DNA from 2 places in the Rothia sp. P4278 genome. Region 1 is predicted to be linked to the other one. Evidence: predicted binding sites of a transcription regulator. Region 1 holds the regulator's gene; the other holds the start of a gene.
What was found. Region 1 encodes HrcA, which represses chaperone genes, less so after heat shock. Its sites were predicted from a motif close to TTNGCACTCGNNNNNNNCGAGTGCNAA; they were not measured.
Positions count from the first base shown of each region.

Region 2: groL (chaperonin GroEL) is a predicted target of HrcA. The motif match lies at 10,852-10,878, and genes of this name have one in related genera.

Region 1 covers NZ_JBLXXU010000001.1:454,371-462,709, forward strand. Annotated here, with positions in the region: gene lepA (translation elongation factor 4) at 1-1,759, shown strand, start outside; gene hemW (radical SAM family heme chaperone HemW) at 1,759-3,006, shown strand; gene ACN085_RS02045 (DUF4870 domain-containing protein) at 3,067-3,483, opposite strand; gene ACN085_RS02050 (DUF3097 family protein) at 3,643-4,494, opposite strand; gene hrcA (heat-inducible transcriptional repressor HrcA) at 4,644-5,636, shown strand; gene dnaJ (molecular chaperone DnaJ) at 5,694-6,809, shown strand; gene ACN085_RS02065 (16S rRNA (uracil(1498)-N(3))-methyltransferase) at 6,819-7,580, shown strand; gene ACN085_RS02070 (PhoH family protein) at 7,749-8,339, shown strand, end outside.
Region 2 covers NZ_JBLXXU010000002.1:360,338-373,119, reverse strand. Annotated here, with positions in the region: gene ACN085_RS05785 (1-phosphofructokinase family hexose kinase) at 1-891, shown strand, start outside; gene ACN085_RS05780 (PTS fructose transporter subunit IIABC) at 949-2,958, shown strand; gene ptsP (phosphoenolpyruvate--protein phosphotransferase) at 2,985-4,682, shown strand; gene ACN085_RS05770 (HPr family phosphocarrier protein) at 4,810-5,088, shown strand; gene ACN085_RS05765 (lipid II:glycine glycyltransferase FemX) at 5,428-6,528, shown strand; gene ACN085_RS05760 (threonine/serine exporter family protein) at 6,597-8,669, shown strand; gene ACN085_RS05755 (uracil-DNA glycosylase) at 8,787-9,461, opposite strand; gene ACN085_RS05750 (DUF3263 domain-containing protein) at 9,526-9,792, shown strand; gene ACN085_RS05745 (LytR C-terminal domain-containing protein) at 9,860-10,744, shown strand; gene groL (chaperonin GroEL) at 11,045-12,673, shown strand.

The sequences.
Region 1 (8,339 bases):
GACCCTGGCCGACCGCATGTTGCAGGCTACCGGGGTTGTTACCCCGCGTGAGATGAAAGCTCAGTATCTTGACCGCATGGATATCGAGCGTGAGCGCGGTATCACCATTAAGTCCCAGGCTGTTCGTATGCCTTGGGAAGTCAAGGGCGTTAACTACGCTCTGAACATGATTGACACACCCGGCCACGTGGACTTCACCTATGAGGTTTCACGCTCTCTGGCAGCATGTGAAGGCGCTTTGCTTCTGGTTGATGCGGCTCAGGGTATTGAGGCCCAGACCCTGGCTAATCTCTACCTAGCCATGGAAAACGATTTGGCTATTATCCCGGTCCTCAACAAGATTGATCTGCCAGCGGCACAGCCCGATAAATATGCAGAGGAGCTAGCTCATCTGATTGGAGTTGAGCCCGATGAGGTTTTGCGTGTTTCCGGTAAGACCGGTGAGGGTGTGCCCGAACTTCTAGACCGTATTGTGGAGCTCCTGCCTGCACCTAAGGGGGAGCAGGATGCTCCCGCCCGCGCCATGATTTTCGACTCCGTATACGACTCTTACCGCGGCGTTGTCACCTATGTTCGTGTAGTTGATGGTAAGCTCACCCCGCGTCAAAAAATCAAGATGATGTCCACGGGCGCGGAGCATGACCTGCTCGAAATTGGTGTGATTTCGCCCGAACCTAAACCCACCGACGGACTGGGCATGGGCGAAGTGGGCTACCTAATTACCGGTGTAAAAGACGTCCGTCTCTCCCGCGTGGGTGATACCGTGACAAGTTCGCATCTGCCCGCCAGTGAGGAGTTGGGAGGTTACCAGGACCCCAAGCCTATGGTGTTCTCTGGCTTGTTCCCCATTGACGGCTCGGACTACCCGGCCCTGCGCGATGCCCTGGAAAAGCTCCAGCTCAACGATGCTGCCCTGATCTGGGAGCCTGAGACTTCAGCGGCACTAGGCTTTGGCTTCCGCTGCGGCTTCCTGGGTCTGCTCCACCTTGAGATTGTTCGTGAACGTCTTGAGCGGGAGTTCAACCTGGACCTTATCTCCACCGCTCCCAACGTTATCTACGATGTTGTGGGCGAAGATGGAGTTTCCCAGCGGGTGACCAACCCCAGTGAGTTCCCCGAAGGCAAGGTAGCCATCATCAAGGAACCCATGGTCGCCTGCACCATCATCGCTCCCAACGAGTTTGTGGGTGCCATCATGGAGTTGTGTCAGTCCCGTCGCGGTTCCATGGGGGGCATGGATTATCTCTCCCAGGACCGTGTGGAGCTCCGTTATCGTCTGCCACTGGCTGAGATTGTCTTTGACTTCTTTGACCAGCTCAAGAGCAAGACCCGTGGCTACGCTTCACTGGACTGGAAATTTGACGGCGAAGAAGAGGCCGACCTGGTCAAGGTTGACATCTTGCTCCAGGGTGAAAAGGTCGACGCTTTCTCTGCTATCACTCACCGTGATAAGGCATACTCCTACGGTGTCATGATGACCGGTAAACTGCGTGAGCTGATTCCTCGCCAGCAGTTCGAGGTACCTATCCAGGCTGCCATCGGGTCACGCATTATTGCCCGTGAGAATATCCGCGCTATGCGTAAGGATGTCCTTTCTAAGTGCTACGGTGGCGATATTTCGCGTAAGCGTAAGCTCCTTGAGAAGCAGAAGGAAGGCAAGAAACGTATGAAGATGGTGGGCCGCGTTGAGGTTCCCCAGGAAGCCTTCATTGCGGCGCTCTCATCGGGTGAAGAGTCTAAGGACAAGTCAAAGAAATAATGCCGGCTCAGCCTTTAGGCCAACCTGCACCCTTGGACGGCAGAATCCCATTTGATTCTGCCGCCAGTTTGCAGGAACGCGATTTTAGTTTGTATGTGCATGTTCCTTTCTGTTCTGTGCGCTGTGGTTACTGCGATTTCAACACCTACGCAACCGAAGATTTCGGTGACGGCGTTGGGTTAGGCAGTTATGCTGACGATGCTATTGCTGAGCTTGAGTTTGCTCAGCGGGTTCTGCGAGAGTCAGGAGCACCGGAGCGTAAGCTCTACTCTGTGTTCTTTGGGGGTGGGACTCCGACCAAATTGCCGGCTGCTGATTTAGTCCGGATTCTGGCGAAAGCCATAAATCTATTTGGCTTGGAGAAGGGGGCGGAGGTTACCACGGAGGCCAACCCCGACTCTGTGACCCGCGATGACCTGTTTACGCTCAGAGCCGGTGGCTTTACCAGGGTATCCTTTGGCATGCAGTCCGTGGTGCCTGATGTCCTTGCAGTGCTTGACCGCACGCACACACCGGCTAATGTTCCTAAGGTAGTGGCTTGGGCCCGCGAGGCCGGTTTACAGGTTTCCCTTGATCTGATCTACGGCGCTCCGGGGGAGAGTCTAGAGCAGTGGGAGCAGACCGTACGAGCGGCAGTTTCTTATGGGCCTGACCATATCTCGGCCTACTCCCTGATTGTGGAGGAGGGGACTAAACTTGCCGCGCAAATTCGTAGGGGTGAGTTTGCTATGCCCGATGAAGATGCTATGGCCGATAAGTATCTTCTTGCTGAAGCAATCTTCGATGAAGAAGGCTACCACTGGTATGAGGTATCCAACTACGCTAAGTCGCCGGAGTTTAGGAGCCGCCACAACTACGCCTACTGGCGCAACCAGGACTGGTGGGGGGTTGGTCCCGGTGCTCATTCACATGTGGATGGGACTCGCTGGTGGAACCTCAAGCACCCAGTTCCCTACACCACAAGGGTCAGGCAAGGTCTAAGCCCCGCAGCGGCCCGCGAGGTCTTAAGTCAAGAAACGCGACGGTTTGAAGACATCATGCTCATGCTTCGCGTCATCGACGGATTACCTGTGAGCCGGCTGGTGGAGGGCCGGCAGGGCACCGATATAGCTTCGTCCCTCGACTGGCTTATAAGTCAAGGGCTGATTGATGAGCAAGCCCTTGCTGACGGTCGGGTCAGACTCACTCTGCAGGGTCGGCTCTTAGGCGATGCCGTGACCAGGGAGCTACTACCCGACCTGTACTAAAGAAAACTGGGCCTCATACCTGCATAAGGTAGGGGCCCAGAACTTTTAGATTAGCAGAGGCTACTTTTTACGGCTCAAAATCTTAGTGAAAAGGAAAGTGTTGAACTTGTACTGGTAGGGGTTACCGCGAGTTACCACAATGCCGGCAATAAGGGCTGAGAAAGCCAGGTAGGTCCAGGTCAGAGCTGCTACAAGTCCGAAGAACCAGCCGATAGCGGGGATGTTACTCAGAATAATTCCCAGAGCCAAAACGATGGTGGGAAGCAGGGTGAAGTCGAGCGCCTCACGTGATTCCTGCTCAGTGAAAGGACCGCGACCCCGGTAGAGGTAGTAGATAACAGCGGAGGGGATACAGCCGAGTACACCACCGAAGTGGGCAGCAGTCGCTATGTTGCGGTCAGCATTAACGGACAGGTGCGATGCCGTTGCTGAGGACCCCTTGTAGGTGGTGGTCGATGGAGAAGTTGCAGTCTTCAAGAAGGTTTCTCTTTGGTCTTGGGTGGATACGAGTGATGGCACGATGCCAAGTTCATGCCTCAGACAAGTCTAGTCAATAGCTTGTGTACAAGGTATAGGTATAAGTGACTTTTTGTCTTGTGAGCGCACGATATTTATCACATTATTTACCGAGAAAGTTTAGCTTTCAAGAGTCACAAAATCTATGAGTTGTTCTACTGGGCCAAGCAGAGCCGGCTCAAGGTCGGTATAGGTATTAACGCGCTTTAGGATTGAGTCCCATCCGGCTCGAATATCTTCGGGTCTGGCGTAAGGCCGGTTGAGTCGGCGGAGGATTCCCTGCTTCCATTCTTCGCTGCGAGGGATTACGGGCCATTTCTCGATTCCAAGAACGCCGGGTTTAACTGCCTGCCAAATATCGACAAAGGGGTGCCCCATAATCATTACGTTCCCGCGAGCGCCGGGGGTTTTCAGCGCGGCTTCGGCTATACGGCTTTCTTTAGACCCGGTAATCAGGTGGTCCACTAGAATCCCGAGTTTTCGGTGGGGCGCTGGTGCGAACTCCCTAATGGCACTGGCTACATCATCAAGACCGTGGAGGGGTTCGACCACAATCCCTTCGACACGCAGGTCGTGCCCCCACACTTTCTCAATCAGTTCAGCGTCGTGGATACCTTCGACCCAAATTCGGCTGGCACGGGCAGTCCTAGCGGGGGCATTATCCAAGGCGACAGAACCGGATCGGGAAATCTGCTTGGTGGGCTTAGCCTGTTGCGGTTCAGGAGCAACAAGGTTGACCGGTCGACCTTCAAGGAGGAAGCCGGGGCCCAAGGGGAATTGCTTGACCCGCCCATGCCGATCCTCAAGACCTACCATACGGTGACTGCCAACAGAGCGGAGCGAAACAGCTGCACCCACAAAACCGCTCACCATATCTTCGAGAACCAGCCCCGGTTTGAGCACCACGCGGGGTAATTGGGAATGTTTGTGGGCGCTCAGATCAGCTGACCCCCACGAAGCGCGATAATCCATTGAACTCCTTGAAAACACGGCCAAGTGCCTTAGCCATCAGCGTACTGAATTCTGATTCTAGTGCAGTGGTATTAGAGTTAACGGGTAACTTAGCACTCTGGTATCCCCAGTGCTAAAAACCCTTAAAGCTCACATCATCAGGAGGTGAAATGGACCATCCGCGCAGGCTTCAGGTCTTGCAGGCTATCGTCGAGGAATACGTGCATACTCGGGAGCCGGTTGGTTCAAAGACCCTCATTGAGCGGCGGCAGTTGGGGGTTTCTAGCGCCACGGTGCGCAACGACATGGCCGCTCTGGAAGAACAGGGCCTGATATCGGCACCACATGCCAGTGCGGGCAGAGTGCCCACTGACCTGGGTTACCGGCTTTTCGTTGACCAGATATCGGCTTTGCGACCGCTCTCACCAGGGGAGAAGAGAGCAATCCATACCCTGCTCGATAGCGCCGATAGCGTGGATGACATGATGAAAAGTAGCGTCCAGCTCCTTTCTTCGCTTACTCACCAGGTCGCCATGGTGCAGTATCCGACCGGCCCGACGGTTGCGCTACGGCATGTTGAGCTGGTCTCTTTATCAACATCCACAGTCCTAGTGGTAGTGATTACCGATACCGGGCAGGTCACCCAACGAACGGTAGCATGCCCGCATACAGCCGATGAACTGGTCACTATCAAGCAACAGCTTATTGAGGCCTTTTCGGGTCAGCCTCTGTCCCAGGTGGCTCAGGCGCTGGCTCCTCACCCGCGCAGCAAGCTCATGCTCAGCCTCGTCCAGGCCGTTCAGCTACTGGCAGCTCAGGGTGTATCCTCTCAGGTGCTGATAGCGGGAACAGCCTACCTGGCAGAGTCAACCGTTGATTTTCGCGGTAGTATTGCACCTGTACTCGATGCCCTTGAAGAGCAGGTGGTGCTCCTTAAGCTTTTGGCAACTATGGAACACGATGAGCGCGGTTTTGCGGTCAGCATCGGCTCAGAAAACAGGGAGAAATCGCTGGCCGAGACCTCAGTTGTTGCAAGTAGCTACGGCCCTGGAGGAAAGGCACACGTTGGTGTTGTAGGGCCAACACGTATGGACTACGCCCGAACCGTCTCAAAGGTGAATGCCGTAGCCCGCTACCTGTCAAAGATTTTGGGGCAGGAGTAAAACAGCTTCTTGCCTCCACATATTTAGTAGTACCCCATGACCCTGAAAGAGAGAACTGTGAGCAGTCACTACGAAACCCTCGGTGTATCGCGCGATGCCAGCCCCGAAGAAATCAAAAAGGCCTACCGCAAGAAAGCCCGCCAGCTGCACCCCGACATTAACCCTTCTGAGGAAGCCGCTGAGGAATTTAAGCGTGTTTCGCTAGCTCACGATGTGCTCTCTGACCCTGAAAAGCGCCGGATTTATGATCAAACCGGTAACGAGAACGGCACAGCCGGCGGCTTTAACGGGGCGGGCGGCTTTGGTGGTTTCCAGGATATCTTTGAGACCTTTTTCAACGCGACTCCGCGCGGGCCGCAGAGCCGGGTTCGTCAGGGGCAGGATGCTCTTATCAACGTCAAGATTGACCTTAAAGACGCTGTCTTTGGCACCAATAAGCCCATCACCGTTGATACCGCTGTGACCTGCGACCTGTGTAAGGGCGAGGGAACCGCTGAGGGTACCCACCCCGAAACCTGTGAAACCTGCCGTGGCCAGGGCTACATGCAGCGCCAGGTTCAGTCCATCTTGGGTACTGTCGTTCAGCCTGTTGAGTGCCCCAGCTGCCGTGGCTTTGGAACCGTTATCAAGCACCCCTGCGCCGAGTGCTATGGTGAGGGTCGTGTGCGTGAACGCAAGCCCCTGACCATCAAGATTCCTGCGGGCGTAACCGATGGCGCCCGTATTCGTCTAGCGGGGCAGGGTGAAGCAGGCACCGCCGGCGGACCTAATGGTGACCTCTACGTTGAGCTTCGTGTAGCGGCCGATCCCACTTTCTCACGCGAACGCGATGACCTCATTGCGGCGGTAGGGGTTCCGATGACCGCTGCCGCCTTGGGCACTACCATCACCTTGGAGACTTTCGACGGGCCGCAGGAGATACAGATTCCAGCCGGCACTCAGTCTGGCGATGTCATCACGCTCAAGGGCCTGGGTGTTAACCACCTGCGCGGTGGTGGCCGCGGTGATTTGCGTGTGCAGGTTGAGGTCCGTACCCCTACCCAGCTCACCGATGAAGAAAAGAACCTGCTTAAGCAGTTCTCGGAGTTGCGCGGAGAAGATCTCAAGATGAGTGAAACCGTGACCCATAAGCAGGGTGGGTTCTTCTCCCGCCTCAAAGACCACCTCAAGTAGGAACTCGTTATGAGCAACGCCGTCTACTACATCTCGCCCGAAGATTTTGAGTCCTTGGTCCCAGGTGCCGCCTACAGTCTCCTAGGCGATGAGGGCCACCACGCCAAGACCGTCAAACGTGCGGAGTTAGGCGAGGGGATCGACCTGGTCAACGGCTTGGGCAACCGGGCCGTCACAAGGGTGGAGGGCACAGTAGACGGCGGTTTGCTGCTAACGGTTCAGTCGCTGGCGCTCGATGAGCTAGGTATTTCGATCTACCTGGTTCAGGCTCTGGCCAAGGGCGACCGAGATATCCAGGCTATTGAGATGGCCACCGAGCTGGGCGCTCACGGTATTGTACCGTGGAGTGCCGACCGCTCAATTGTTCGTTGGAAGATGGAGCGGGCAGCAAAAGCACATGCCAAGTGGCAGAACACGGTCAAAGCCGCAGCCAAGCAGTCTAGGCGGGCACTGCTCCCGCCTGTCTATCAGCTCCACAGCACGGCTGATCTGGCCGATTTGACCCAGGAATTGGGGGAGCGGGCGCTCTTTCTACTTCTGCATGAGCAGGCAAACTACCGACTTTCACAGGCTTTGGCAGAGCACCTTAGCCCGGATGTTGAGGAGGTCTATTTTGTGGTGGGGCCGGAGGGTGGGATTAGCCCTCGGGAGCTTGAGATCTTGGAACAAGCCGGCGCACACACCGTATTGCTTGGCCCCGAGGTGCTCCGTAGCTCAACAGCCGGAGCTGCCGCTATTTCGGCACTGAATCTTGCCCTGGGTCGCTGGTAAAGAGTTCATTGCCAGCTTTCAAGAGATTTACCTTGAGTTGGCGAACTGTTCAATATCACTCTGCGCAAAACCCGTTTTTTCTTCAAATAGTGCGGGTAAAGTAAACCCTGAGCACTACCCCCTGTTCGCTACTGCAATGAGGAGCTCTGAAGGCCCAGCTGGGCACTTATGACTACATCAGTACAATCTACGAGCCGGCCGCTTTCAGTAGCCCGGACTTTCTCTTTCAAATCCACCGCAGAAATGGTGGCAGTTCTTGGCCCCCACGACGGTAATATCGGGCTGGTTGAACAGACTTTCCCCGGCCTAAGGATTCGGCCTAAGGGCCTGGACGTCGTGGTTACCGGACCTTCAGAGACCGTGGCGACAACCGTCCGATTGCTTGCGGAACTCACTCTTTTGGTGGAGAACGATACGCAGGTCACCGCCGAGGTTGTCAAACGGATAATGTCCATGATGACTGCCAGCCTGAACCACCCGGCAACCGCTATGAGCCAAAATATTCTAAGTTCTCGCGGCAAAAATATTCGACCCAAAACCATTAACCAGAAGAGCTATGTTGATGCCATTGACGCCAACACCGTGGTGTTTGGTATCGGCCCTGCGGGTACAGGCAAAACCTATTTAGCCATGGCTAAGGCGGTGCAGGCCCTTCAATCCAAGGAAGTCAACCGTATTATTCTGACTCGACCGGCTGTTGAAGCAGGCGAGCGTTTGGGGTTCTTACCCGGTACCCTCAACGATAAGATTGACCCCTAT
Region 2 (12,782 bases), on a different contig from region 1:
GCCGTTCAGCGCGCCAGCGGGGCGGCCTCCGACCCCGGCGGCAAAGGCGTAAATATCGCGCGTGCTCTCAATATCTCCGGTTTTGAGACCGTTGCGGTACTCCCCGGCGACGCTGAGGACCCCGTCCTGGCCGGTCTCAAAGACGAGGGTGTTCCCTTTGTGAATATGCCGATTGGCTCGCCCATCCGGTCCAACATCACCGTTGTTGAGCCCGATGGCACCACCACCAAGATTAATGCGCCCGGTCAGCCACTGAATGACGTTGCCCAGCAACAGCTCACCCGTCTGATGATTAAAGAAACCATTGACGCTTCCTGGCTGGTTCTGGCGGGTTCATTGCCTGCCGGTGTGCCCACCGACTACTACGCGGTCGTGGGTCGCTCTATCCGCGAATCCCTGGGCGAAAAAGCACCCCGAATAGCTGTCGATACCTCTGGCGCGGCCCTGCGTGATGCGCTGGTTGGCCTGGACGGTATGCCCAACCTCATTAAGCCCAATTCCGAGGAACTGGCCGAACTGGTCGGCAAGCTAGAGATGGCCGACGAACTGGAAAAGAACCCCGAGCTGAGCGCCGCTACCGCCAAGGAACTGGTAGACCGCGGTGTCGAAATGGTCCTGGCCACTCTGGGCGGGGCCGGCGCTGTACTGGTAACTGCTGAAGGTGCCTGGCACGCAGTCCACGAGCCGGTGAAAGTTCGTTCCACCGTCGGGGCAGGGGACTGCTCCTTGGCAGGTTTTCTCATTGCCCACGAAGAGGGCAAAACTCTGCCTGAATGCCTGGTCCAGGCAGTAGCTCACGGCTCAGCCGCCGCTTCTTTGCCCGGTACCCAGGTGCCTACTGTGGAGTCAACTGCACCTGCACTGGTGACCCTGCGCCAACTGGTTCTGTAGATAACTCCAAAAGACACATCAGTATTACTCACCCACCCATACCCCGAGGAGGAGCACATGTCTGCTCTGATCACTGCGGACCTCATCAGCCTTGATGAGGACCTCGGAAACTCCCGCTTTGAGGTTATAGCGCATCTGGCTAAGCTGGTCACCGCAGCTGGCCGGTCCACCGACTATGACACCCTCTACGCGGCGGCCCGCGCCCGCGAAGAGAAAACCGACACCGGTATTCCCGGCGGTATCGCCATTCCTCACTGCCGGAGCCAGGCCGTTACCCAACCCACCCTTGCAATGGCCCGGCCTAGACCCGCCGTTGACTTTGGTGCCCAGGACGGACCCGCTGACCTCATTTTTTTCATTGCCGCGCCGGCAGACGGGGATGAAGCCCACCTGAAGATTCTTTCTCAGATGGCCCGCTCACTGATGAAAAAGTCCTTTACCGCTGCACTGCGCGAAGCAAAAACCGCCAGCCAGGTCCTTGCCTTGGTTGAGGATGCTCTGGGCGTGCGCGAGAAAGCACCCCAAGCTCCCTCAGCTACCCCCGTGGCAGAAGCCGCTACCGAGTCTTCTGCCCGCCGTAAGAAGATTGTGGCTGTGACCAACTGCCCCACCGGTATCGCCCACACCTATATGGCAGCTGACGGCCTCAAATACGCCGCCGAAGAGCTGGGCTATGACTTCAAGGTGGAGACCCAGGGGTCCTCCGGCGGTGAAAAGCTGACCCAGGCTGAAATTGATCAAGCAGATGCCGTTGTCTTTGCTGTAGCTCTGCCCGTTCGCGGTCGTGAGCGCTTTGCCGGCAAACCCTTTGTTGAGGGGGCTGTTAAGCGCGCTATCGACGAACCCAAGGTCATGCTTGAAGAGGCCCTGGCCGAGGCCGCTAGCCCCAGCGGTAAGCGCCTTGCTGCCCCTAGCTCCGCCGACTCCTCCGAATCAGCCGATGAGGGCGGCCCCTGGGGTAGTCGCATCTATAAGGCACTGATGACCGGTGTCTCCTACATGATTCCTTTTGTGGCCGCTGGCGGCATTATTCTGGCTATCGGCTTCATGCTCGAAGCAGTAACCATGCCCAACCTAGGTGATGTTGATCCTCAGCTTATCCTGGGGCTTAAAGATGATTCAGTTACACATCCCAGCCTCTTGAACCTTGATGGAGTGCCCCTATCTCTCTATCTAGGGGCATCATTACACCTGATTGGGGCCTTTGGCCTGAACGCTATGGTTCCGATTCTGGCGGCCTATATCGCCTACGGTCTGGCCCAGCGCCCCGGTATCGCACCGGGCTTCATTGCCGGGTCTGTTGCCGTGCTTGTTGGTGGTGGTTTCTTAGGCGGTATCGTCGCAGGCCTGCTAGCCGGTCTGTGCGCCTACTGGCTCTCCTTGCTGAAGCTACCTCGCTGGATGGCATCCATGATGCCCGTGGTGATTACCCCGCTGGTCGCTACTCTCTTTGCAGGCGGTCTGATTTTCTTCCTGCTCGGTACACCCCTGGCCTGGATTACCAGCTCACTGACTGAGTGGCTGAACTCCATGACCGGTGCTTCTGCCCTTCTGCTGGGCCTTATCCTGGGCGCCATGATGGGCTTTGACCTGGGTGGCCCCGTTAACAAGGCCGCCTACCTCTTTGCGACCGCAGGCCTATCCGCCGGTACCCTGGCCTCCCAGCAGGTCATGGCCGCTGTCATTATCTCCGGTATGGTGCCGCCGTTGGCTATGGCTCTGGCAACCACTGTTCGTCCCAAGCTCTTTAGCGCCCCTGAGCGCGAGAACGGTAAGGCCGCCTGGTTGCTGGGTGCCTCCTTCATTTCCGAAGGTGCCATTCCTTTTGCGACCGCTGACCCCCTGCGCGTAATCCCCTCATCGATGGTTGGTGCCGCTGTTGCCGGTGCTATCTCCATGGGTGCTGGTGTTGCTTCCCCTGCGCCTCACGGTGGTGTCTGGATTATCGCTCTTGTGCAGAATCCGGTCATGTTCCTTCTTGCGGCTCTGGCAGGCACTATCGTCGGCTCTGTCATGTATATTGTTCTCAAGTCACTTGCCGGTCGTCAGGCCGAGGCAACTGCCTAAACCCCTCCAACACTAAGGAAAACACTATGACTACCTACACTGGCGTCGGCGTCTACGCCGGACGCGTCATTGGCAAAGTTTTGCAGATGCCTGAACCTATCAAGGCCCCCTCTTCATCTCTGAAGCTGTCAGCTGAGGAGACTGCCGAGCAGGCTGCTGAACGTATTAAGGCCGCTGCCCAGACTGTCAAGAACGGTCTGCTAGAGCGTGCTGAAAATGCGGGCCGTGACGGCAAGGCAGTGCTTAAGTCCACGTCACAGATGGCAACTGACCGCGCCCTGCTCAAGAGCGCAATCCAGATTGTGGAGAAGCAGGGTAAGGCACCTGAACTCGCTGTATGGGAAGCCGCATCGGCTTTTGCTGACCAGATGGCTGCCCTGGGCGGCTACATGGCTGAGCGTGTGACCGACATCCACGATGTTCGCGCCCGCATCGTTGCTGAGCTGACCGGCCAGCAGGCCCCCGGTATTCCGGTGTCATCTGAGCCTTTCATCCTAGCTGCTATTGACCTGGCACCGGCTGATACCGCAACCCTGGACCCTAAGCAGGTGATCGCTCTGATTACCTCTGACGGTGGCCCTCAGGCTCATACCGCTATCCTGGCCCGAGGCCTGGGTCTGCCCGCTATCGTTGCCGCTAAGGGGGTTACCGAGATTGAAAACGGTACCGAGGTTTACATCGACTCTAACGAAGGCGTCGTTGAAACCGAGGTCACCGCTGAGCACCGCGACCTGGCGCAGAAGTACGCTAACCGCAAGGAACTAGCAGACTTCGACGGTCTTGGGGTGATGGCCGACGGTACCCGCGTACCCCTCTACGCTAATGTCGGTGACGGCAAGAGCGCCGAGAAGGCAGCCGGCCTCAAGGCAGAAGGCGTTGGCCTGCTCCGCACCGAGTTCGGGTTCCTGGGTTACGATGCCGAGCCTTCGGTGGAGACCCAGACCGAAACGTACAAGTCTGTTTTTGATGCCTTCCCCGGCAAGCACATCGTAGTCCGCACTCTCGATGCTGGTGCCGATAAGCCCCTGCCCTTCCTCAACGTCAAGGAAGAAGAGAACCCCGCGCTGGGTGTTCGCGGCTTCCGCACCGACTGGACTGTGCCCGGTGTTCTTAAGCGTCAGCTTGAGGCTATTAAGGCAGCAGCTGACGGCACCGAAGCTGACATTTGGGTCATGGCTCCGATGATTTCAACGACCAGCGAAGCCCGTAACTTCAAGAACATGCTCGATGAGGTTGGTCTGAAGACCCGCGGTGTCATGGTAGAAACCCCTGCCGCCGCTGTAAACGCTGAGGCTATCCTGGGTGAGGTTGATTTCGTATCTATCGGTACCAACGACCTGACTCAGTACACCATGGCCGCTGACCGCCTGCTGGGCGACCTGGCTCACCTGAACAACCCCTGGCAGCCTGCCGTCCTGAAGATGATCAAGCTAACTGTTGAAGGCGCCAAGCGAGCCTCGGCAGCTGCCGGTAAGAAGAAGTACGTCTCGGTCTGTGGCGAAGCTGCCGCTGACCCCGCACTGGCTGTTGTCCTGGTTGGTCTGGGTGTTGATACCCTCTCCATGAATGCTGGCGCTATGGCCGCTGTTTCCGCTGTGCTCAAGTCGGTTACCCCCGAGAAGGCACAACAGATTGCTCACAAGGCACTGAGCCAGATCTCATCGGCTGAAGCCAAGGCGGCAGCTCGCTCTGAACTGCCCATCCTCGATGAGCTCGGTCTGTAAGTTAAACCAACTCGTTCATTGCTGAATAAAAGTCGTCAAAATCAGGGGTAACACGCCCCAAAGGTGCTGCCCCTGATTTAGACTCAGTAGTGGACAACAAATCCGCACTCTTTATAAGGAGAATCCCATGGCAGAACGTATTGCCACCATCGCAAGCCGTGTTGGCCTGCACGCCCGCCCCGCAGCGATTTTTGCTGAAGCAGCAGGTGACCTCCCCGTTGAAGTTACCATCGCCGCTGAAGGTGAGCCCGCAGACGAGGCAATGGACGCAGCTTCCATTCTCTCCCTGATGTCACTCGGTGCTAAGCACGGCGACAAGGTCGTTCTGCGTGCAGAAGGCGAAGGCGCTGAAGAAGCACTCGACAGCCTGGTTAAGATCCTCGAGACCGACCACGACGCCGAGTAATTATCTGAAGTAGTTGTGTGTCATCGTGGTCGGTTACGGGGTTCGCTTCGCTCACCGCACCACTTTCACCAGCTCCCAAGTCACCGTGTACGGTGACTTGCTGGCTGATTACGATTCCAAGTAATTAAAGCTTCACGGCGACGATATACTGTGTCGCTAACTGATTTACATGTCTGGCCCCCGCCCCGTATGGAGCAGGGGCCAGGCTGTGTTTTAGCATAAAACACGCACCCTACCCGCCTTGCGGGCTACACGGGTTAGCGACAAGTCGATAAACTGGAACACTGAACCTAGAATTTTTCGCGTTCACCCGCGTACCCAACCTGAAAAAGAGGGACCTTGCGAGACTTCACCGCCCGCTTCGCCACAGACACCGAAATCGCCCAATGGGATGAACACGTCATCGCCAGCCCCGGCGGCGGTAACCTGTTGCAGTCAGCTTCCTTCGCCTCGGTCAAAGCCAAGCACGGCTGGAAGCCCCTCTACCTGGTCTACGAAGGCACCACCGTCCTGAACGGTGAGAGCGCTCCCTTCGCCAGCTACAACCTGATTCTTGAAAAGTCTGTTCCTGCCCTGGGCAAGATCTGGTACATGATCAAGGGTCCCGGCGTGAACTCTGTTGAAGAGATCCCCGCGATCCTGGACGCTAACCGCGAATTCGTCACCCGCGAAAAGCTCGGCGTTTTTGCTATCAAGATTGAACCCGATATTATCGCTGACGAAACCACCAAGGCTCTCATGGCTAAGAGCGGCCTGGTCAAGAGCTGGAATATTCAGCCCAATGACTCCACCGCTATTCTGGCAACCGATAAGAGCCAAGAGGAGGTCCTCAAGTCGCTCTCCTCACGCGGTCGTAATGCCGTGCGTCGTTCACTGCGCGAAGGTTGCCAGGTGGAGCGCGTGCCGCTAACTGAAGAGAACATGAAGAAGATGTACGCCCTCATGGACACTGTGGGCCAGGGCAACGCCCAGGTGAACCTGCGCTCCTACGACTACTACCGTGACTTCTGGACCACCTTTGAAAAGGCCGGGCAGGGGCGCCTCTACTTCACCTATGAAGACGGTGAACCTTCCGTGGGCGCTTATGTCATTCGCTACGGGGAAAAGGGAACCTACAAGGACGGCGGTTCCAAGCCCCGGCGTAAGCAGTACGGTGACTCCCACCAGGTGCAGTGGACTGCGCTGACTGACCTCATGAAAGAGTTCGGTATCAAGAGCTACGACTTCTGCGGCACCCCGCCAAAGGACCAGCTGAAGAACAAGGAACACCACCACTACGGCCTGGGTCTCTTTAAGACCTCCTTCACCAAGGAGGTCATCGACTACGTTGGTGTCTGGGACCAGGTGCTTTCACCGTTCAAATATAAGGCCTGGAACACCAGTGTTGAGAAGGTCATGCGTCAGCTCTGGGTTCGTAAGACCGGTCAGCCTTTCTACTAAACCAGCACGAACCGCTTTGGCGGTTATCTTGAACTTTCACCGATGAGGCGGAAGGAGTATCCCTTTCAGTGAGCAAGAGCTCTACCGGCTTGCAGCAGAAGGCTTACCCTTCTGCCTCTGCATTTGAAACAGGTATTGATAACACAGAAGATAGCGGTGCCTTTGGACAAACCGGGCTTCTGCCCCGTGCCGACACTGCCGTATCTGTGCTACCCGCTACGGGGCAGATGGCTGCCCAGGACTCGGAGGCCCCCCGGTCGCTAGGTGGTGCGCTTCCGGTAGTGTCCCTGGCTCAGGTGCGCGATCCCAAGCTTCGCGATGCCCTGGCTCATCTGGGGGATGCCCCCAGCTCACCGGTGCAGGGGCAGGATAGCCCTACCGCAAGCCCCGCTCCAGCATCTGCCTTTGACCAGTTAGCACCGCCAACCTATCAGGTACCTTCCGCATTTGGGCCGGCCACTGACCTGAGTCTCAACCAGGCCCAACCGCCCAGCACGGAAGCAACACCTCCACCAGTCGATGATAGGCCCACAGCGTCAAGGACGGGCGGACTCCAGAAGGCTTTCTACCCCTCGGTAGCGGGTGCTCATACCGTGGCACGGCCCCTGACTGCACCCAAGCGGCCTTCGCGTATGCGTTCGTCGCTTAAGTCTTTTGTGAGCACGGACCAGTCCCTGACCAAACCGATGCGCGGCATCGCCCGCCTGGCCCAGCGCCCTTTCAATATCGCCTCCGCCCACCGGGCCGAGTATGTGCGCGAGAAAGAAGAAGCGCGTGAGGTCCTCAACTTCTCCCTGCGACTGGCTGAGACCATGTTCCACTACGGGGCAGATACGGTTGATGTGGACTCCGCAATCGTTGCGGTGTGCGCCGCCTATGGTCTGGAAGACGTTGAAATCGACATCACTAACCAGTCGGTTATTATCAACTACGTCTCCGATATTGATGAGGTTGATGATCAGACCCGGGCAATTGACTTCTCCGGCTCTGGAGCCATGTCCTCGAGCAAAGAACGCTTTAGCCACACGGTATTGCGCGTGGTTCGTTCCTGGTCCGAGAACTATGCGGCCCTAGATGACATTTATAAGCTAATCACCGAGATTACCGCCGGCAATCTGCCACGGCATCGGGCTGAACGCCGCCTGCACCGCATTAATACTGCTAAGAAGCCCTACTCGCCCATGATTATCATGCTGGCTAACATGCTAGCGGCTTTCTCCTTGGTGCTGGCTCTGGGCGGTTCGCTGGCGGCGGGCGCTGTAGGCGGTATCGTCTTTTTGGCCATTCACTTTGTGAACAGTGTGATTTCACGTCTCAAGATGCCCAGCTTCTTCAACATGGCTGCGGGCGCGGGCGTCGTAACGTTCGCATCTATTCTTATTTCCGATGACTCGTCTATCTTCTCCCAGCTGGGGCTCCACGTGAGCGCACCGCACATTGTGGCTGCGGGCCTGATCATGCTTCTGCCTACCGCCCGGTTAGTATCAACAGTCCAGGACGCCCTCAACGGTTTCCCGCTGACCGCAGCAGGTAAGTTCGTCTCGACGGGCATGTCATTTTTGGGTATTGTGGTGGGGCTTGCCTCAGCGGTGGCAGTCCTGACAGCTCTAGACATTAGAGAACTAGATATTACCGAGACCCGCTTTGTGGGGGCCTCTTTGGGGGTAAGCTACCTTTTCTTTATGCTAGCTTCCCTGGCTTTTGCGGTCACAACTCACGCCCGCTGGCAGACACTCTTATGGAACTTACTGATTGCTACCAGTGGTTTTTGGGTCTACCAGGGCTACACTTTCCTTTTTGGGGCTGGTGCAGGACGTGCCAATACCGCTTTTGCGGCTCTGGTCATTGGCCTCATGAGCACCTTCTTGGCTTACCGCTTGCAGGCCCCAGCCTCTATCTTTTATGTACCGGCCCTAACTTTTCTCCTGCCCGGTCTTTCCATTTTCCGGGGCCTTTATATCTTCACCGTAGAGGCTAATCCTTCGACTGGTGTGCCGGGGATGGTTGCGGCAATTTCAATTATCCTTTCTATGGCGTCCGGGGTGGTCCTCGGTAGCTACCTGATGCAGTACTTTATTCAGCAAGCGTCGGGTCAGCTCCAAACAGAAAAACAAGATCCGAAAGATACTCGGGACCGCTAAAGTGAGCCCAGATCTTCCCCTATCATTTAGGAGCCGGCCAGGGGTGGCATTCTCAGCTGCCGCCTTGAGTGGGATAGATAACTGAGACCGGTAGATTTTCCGATCTGCTTCAGGGCTTTAGAGAGCCCAGTTCACCGGGGAGGCCCCCTGAGCGAGCAAGAGCTCATTGACGCGGCTAAAGGGTCGAGAGCCAAAGAAACCCCGCGAGGCAGAGAGCGGCGAGGGGTGCGGTGACTCCACGCAGGGGTAGCCACCCAGTAGCGGTTTGCAGGAGCGGGCATCTGCGCCCCACAGTAGCCCTACCAGCGGCCTGCCCCGGGCTACCAGGGCTTGAACAGCGGCGGTAGTGACCTGTTCCCAGCCCAGGTTGCGGTGGGAACCTGCGGCCCCAGCACCCACCGAAAGAACCCTATTGAGGAGCATGACCCCCTGCTGGCTCCAGGCCCGTAAATCCCCGTGATCCGGGGGCGTGATGCCCAGATCGGTGTTGAGCTCTTTGTAGATATTGTGCAGGGAACGTGGCACCGGCCTGACCTCGGGACGTACAGAGAAACTTAGCCCCATAGCGTGCCCGGGGGTAGGGTAGGGGTCCTGACCCAGCACCAGAACCTTGACCTGGCTCATGGGGTAGGTGAAGGCCCTAAAAATATCCGGGCCAGGGGGCAGGGTGGCCCGGCCAGCCTGATGCTCGGCCCGCAAAAAATTACCCATAGCCCTAATCTGAGGCTCCACGGGTGCCAGGGCCTGCGCCCAGTCCGGGTCCATAATCTCGTGTAGGGGCTGAGCAGGCACGGCGCTTGTTCTCCTCTTGTATGCGGTATTCTCCCTATAAGACTAGACCACCGAAAGAAGACCCATGAACATGCCAGCCGGTTCACCCACACCAGAGTCTCAGACTAGCTCTACCCACCGGCTTACCGAGCAGGAGCGCGCCATCTTAGATATGGAGAAAAAACGCTTCAAGTACCAGGGAAGTAAAGAACAGGCCATCAGCAAAGACCTGGGGCTGAGCCCGATTGCCTACTACCAGCAACTCAATGCACTGATCGATAATCCGCGCGCTATTGCCGCTGAACCGGCCCTTACCCGCAAGCTCCGGCTCACACGCAACCGACTCACCTAAAACAGGGCGGGGGAGTGTACCCTAGAAGCTGACCCCCGTAGCAACCGTGCACCGAAAGAGGCGACCAGTGAACACCTACCCCCGTGACGAGTTCGATGATGTCGAAGAAAACTCCTCCCGGCGGGGTGCCTACCGCGGACGAGTCACCGACACCTCAACCTCACGGGCTGGCCTGCTGGCTGTCATCATCAGCGGTATTCTCGCCCTCCTGGTGGGCGGCATCATGTACGTGGTTTCGCCCCGGACTGCTGGCCCGGGTACCACAACCGCGACCGCATCGGCAAGAGCCACCGCAACAGCTACCGCCGATGCCAGCCCCAGCACCAACCCAGCTAGCGTTACCGTAGCGGTCTATAACTCAAGCGCCCCCGAAGGCTCAGCCAGCACCGCCGCCAGTGTCTTGCAAAAAGCAAACTACAAGATTACTGAAACCACCAACTGGACCGGTACCTATGCCACCGAGTCCATGGTTTACTTTGCTACCGGGGCCTCATCAGAAGCCAACGAAGTCGCTGACCTCTTAGGTATTGCCTACATCAACCAAGACTTCCAGGCCGAGACCGGTGAGGTCTATGTGGTGCTCGGAGCAGACTTCGACCCCACCGCGCTCGCAGAGCAGACCCAAGTGGCCAGCGCGGATGCTGCCACCTCGACAGCAACAGGGGATAGCCAGCTTTTCTACGTCTATGACCCGGTGAACGGGACTTACACCGCCACTAGCAAGACAGAGGCCCTGGCCTCGGGTAAGGTTCTCTACCGTGTGGACCCCGCTACCGGTGCCTACGTTGAATACTCCGGAACTGATGCCAGTTCACCAGCCTCAGCGACTACGGGAACCGCTACCCAGAACACCCAGCGCTACAGCCTGGACCCTGCTACCGGCACCTATGTACTGAATCCTGCCGGTGCCTATATCTACGATTCTGCTACTGGAACATACACACAGGGCTAAGCAAGATCTAAGCCCGGGAGCTGTAGCTTTGTGCGCTGTTGGCGATTAAGGCTTCTCAAAGCGAATAATAGGTTTGCGCGCTCTGGGCTCAGGTGCCAAGATTGTAGTTAGCACTCAGAGGCTTGGACTGCTAAATCATGTGCTAGATTCTGCACCCGGGTGGCTCTGAGTAAAACACCTGAGCGATTTCTTGGTGAGGTCCTCCCCGTGCCGCCCCTATGGCGGCCCCGGTAGCGCCGTCCGTCGCGGGCACCGACTAATCGCGCTCACACCTAATGTTCCAGAAGGAGCGAAAGCCATATGGCAAAGCTGATTGCTTTTGATGAAGAAGCACGCCGCGGTCTTGAAAAGGGCCTCAACACCCTCGCAGACGCAGTAAAGGTAACTCTCGGCCCCCGCGGTCGTAACGTTGTCTTGGAGAAGGCCTGGGGCGCCCCCACCATCACCAACGATGGTGTTTCCATCGCCAAGGAAATCGAACTTGAAGACCCCTACGAGAAGATTGGCGCTGAGCTGGTCAAGGAGGTCGCAAAGAAGACTGACGACATTGCCGGTGACGGTACCACCACCGCAACCGTTCTAGCTCAGGCTCTCGTCCGCGAAGGCCTGCGCAATGTTGCCGCTGGCGCTGACCCCCTCTCCCTCAAGCGCGGTATCGAAAAGGCTGTAGAAGCTGTTACCGCTGAACTGCTCGCTTCTGCCAAGGAAGTTGAGACCGAAGAGGAAATCGCCGCAACCGCATCTATCTCCGCTGGTGACCCCGAAATCGGTAAGCTCATTGCCCAGGCTATGGAGAAGGTCGGCAAGGAAGGCGTTATCACAGTTGAAGAGTCCAATACTTTCGGCCTGACCCTTGAACTGACCGAGGGTATGCGCTTTGATAAGGGCTTCCTCTCTGGCTACTTCGTTACCGATGCTGACCGTCAGGAAGCTGTCCTTGAGGACCCCTACATCCTGATCGTTAGCTCCAAGATCTCCAACGTCAAGGACCTGGTTCCCGTTCTGGAGAAGGTCATGCAGGCCGGTAAGCCCCTGCTGATTGTTGCCGAGGATGTTGAGGGCGAAGCCCTGGCCCTGCTGGTTCTGAACAAGATGCGCGGCTCCATCAAGTCTGTTGCCGTTAAGGCTCCTGGCTTTGGCGACCGCCGGAAGGCTCAGCTGGCTGACATCGCTATTCTGACCGGTGGACAGGTTATTACCGAAGAGGTTGGCCTGTCACTTGATACCGCAACCATCGACCTGCTGGGCCAGGCCCGCAAGGTTGTTGTCACCAAGGACGAGACCACCATCATCGAAGGCGCAGGTGACCCTGAGGCCATCGAGGGCCGCGTTGCTCAGATCCGTGGCGAAATCGCTAACTCTGACTCTGACTACGACCGCGAGAAGCTGCAGGAGCGTCTGGCTAAGCTTGCCGGTGGTGTTGCTGTGCTCAAGGCCGGCGCTGCTACCGAGGTTGAGCTCAAGGAACGCAAGCATCGCATCGAGGACGCCGTCCGCAACGCTAAGGCCGCTGTTGAAGAGGGTATTGTTCCCGGCGGCGGTGTTGCCCTGATTCAGGCTGGCGTGAAGGCTTTTGAGAAGCTGGAACTGACCGGCGATGAGGCAACCGGTGCCAACATCGTCCGTGTTGCCATCGACGCTCCCCTCAAGCAGATTGCTTTCAATGCTGGCATGGAGCCCGGCGTCGTCGTCGATAAGGTCCGTCACCTCTCTGCTGGTACCGGCCTGAACGCCGCAACCGGTGAGTACGAGGACCTGATGGCCGCCGGTATTAACGACCCCGTAAAGGTCACCCGCTCAGCTCTTCAGAATGCAGCGTCAATTGCCGGTCTCTTCCTGACCACCGAGGCTGTTGTTGCCGATAAGCCTGAGCCTGCTGGTGTGGCACCGGCTGCCCCCGACATGGGTGGCATGGGCGGCATGATGTAGTCTGCCGCTTGCCTGGTAAGTAGCCGCTCTTTGAGCTGAGAACTCCGCCTGCCCCGTTTGGGGTGGGCGGAGTTCTCTTTTAAGGACGCTGACTAAAAAATGCAGATAA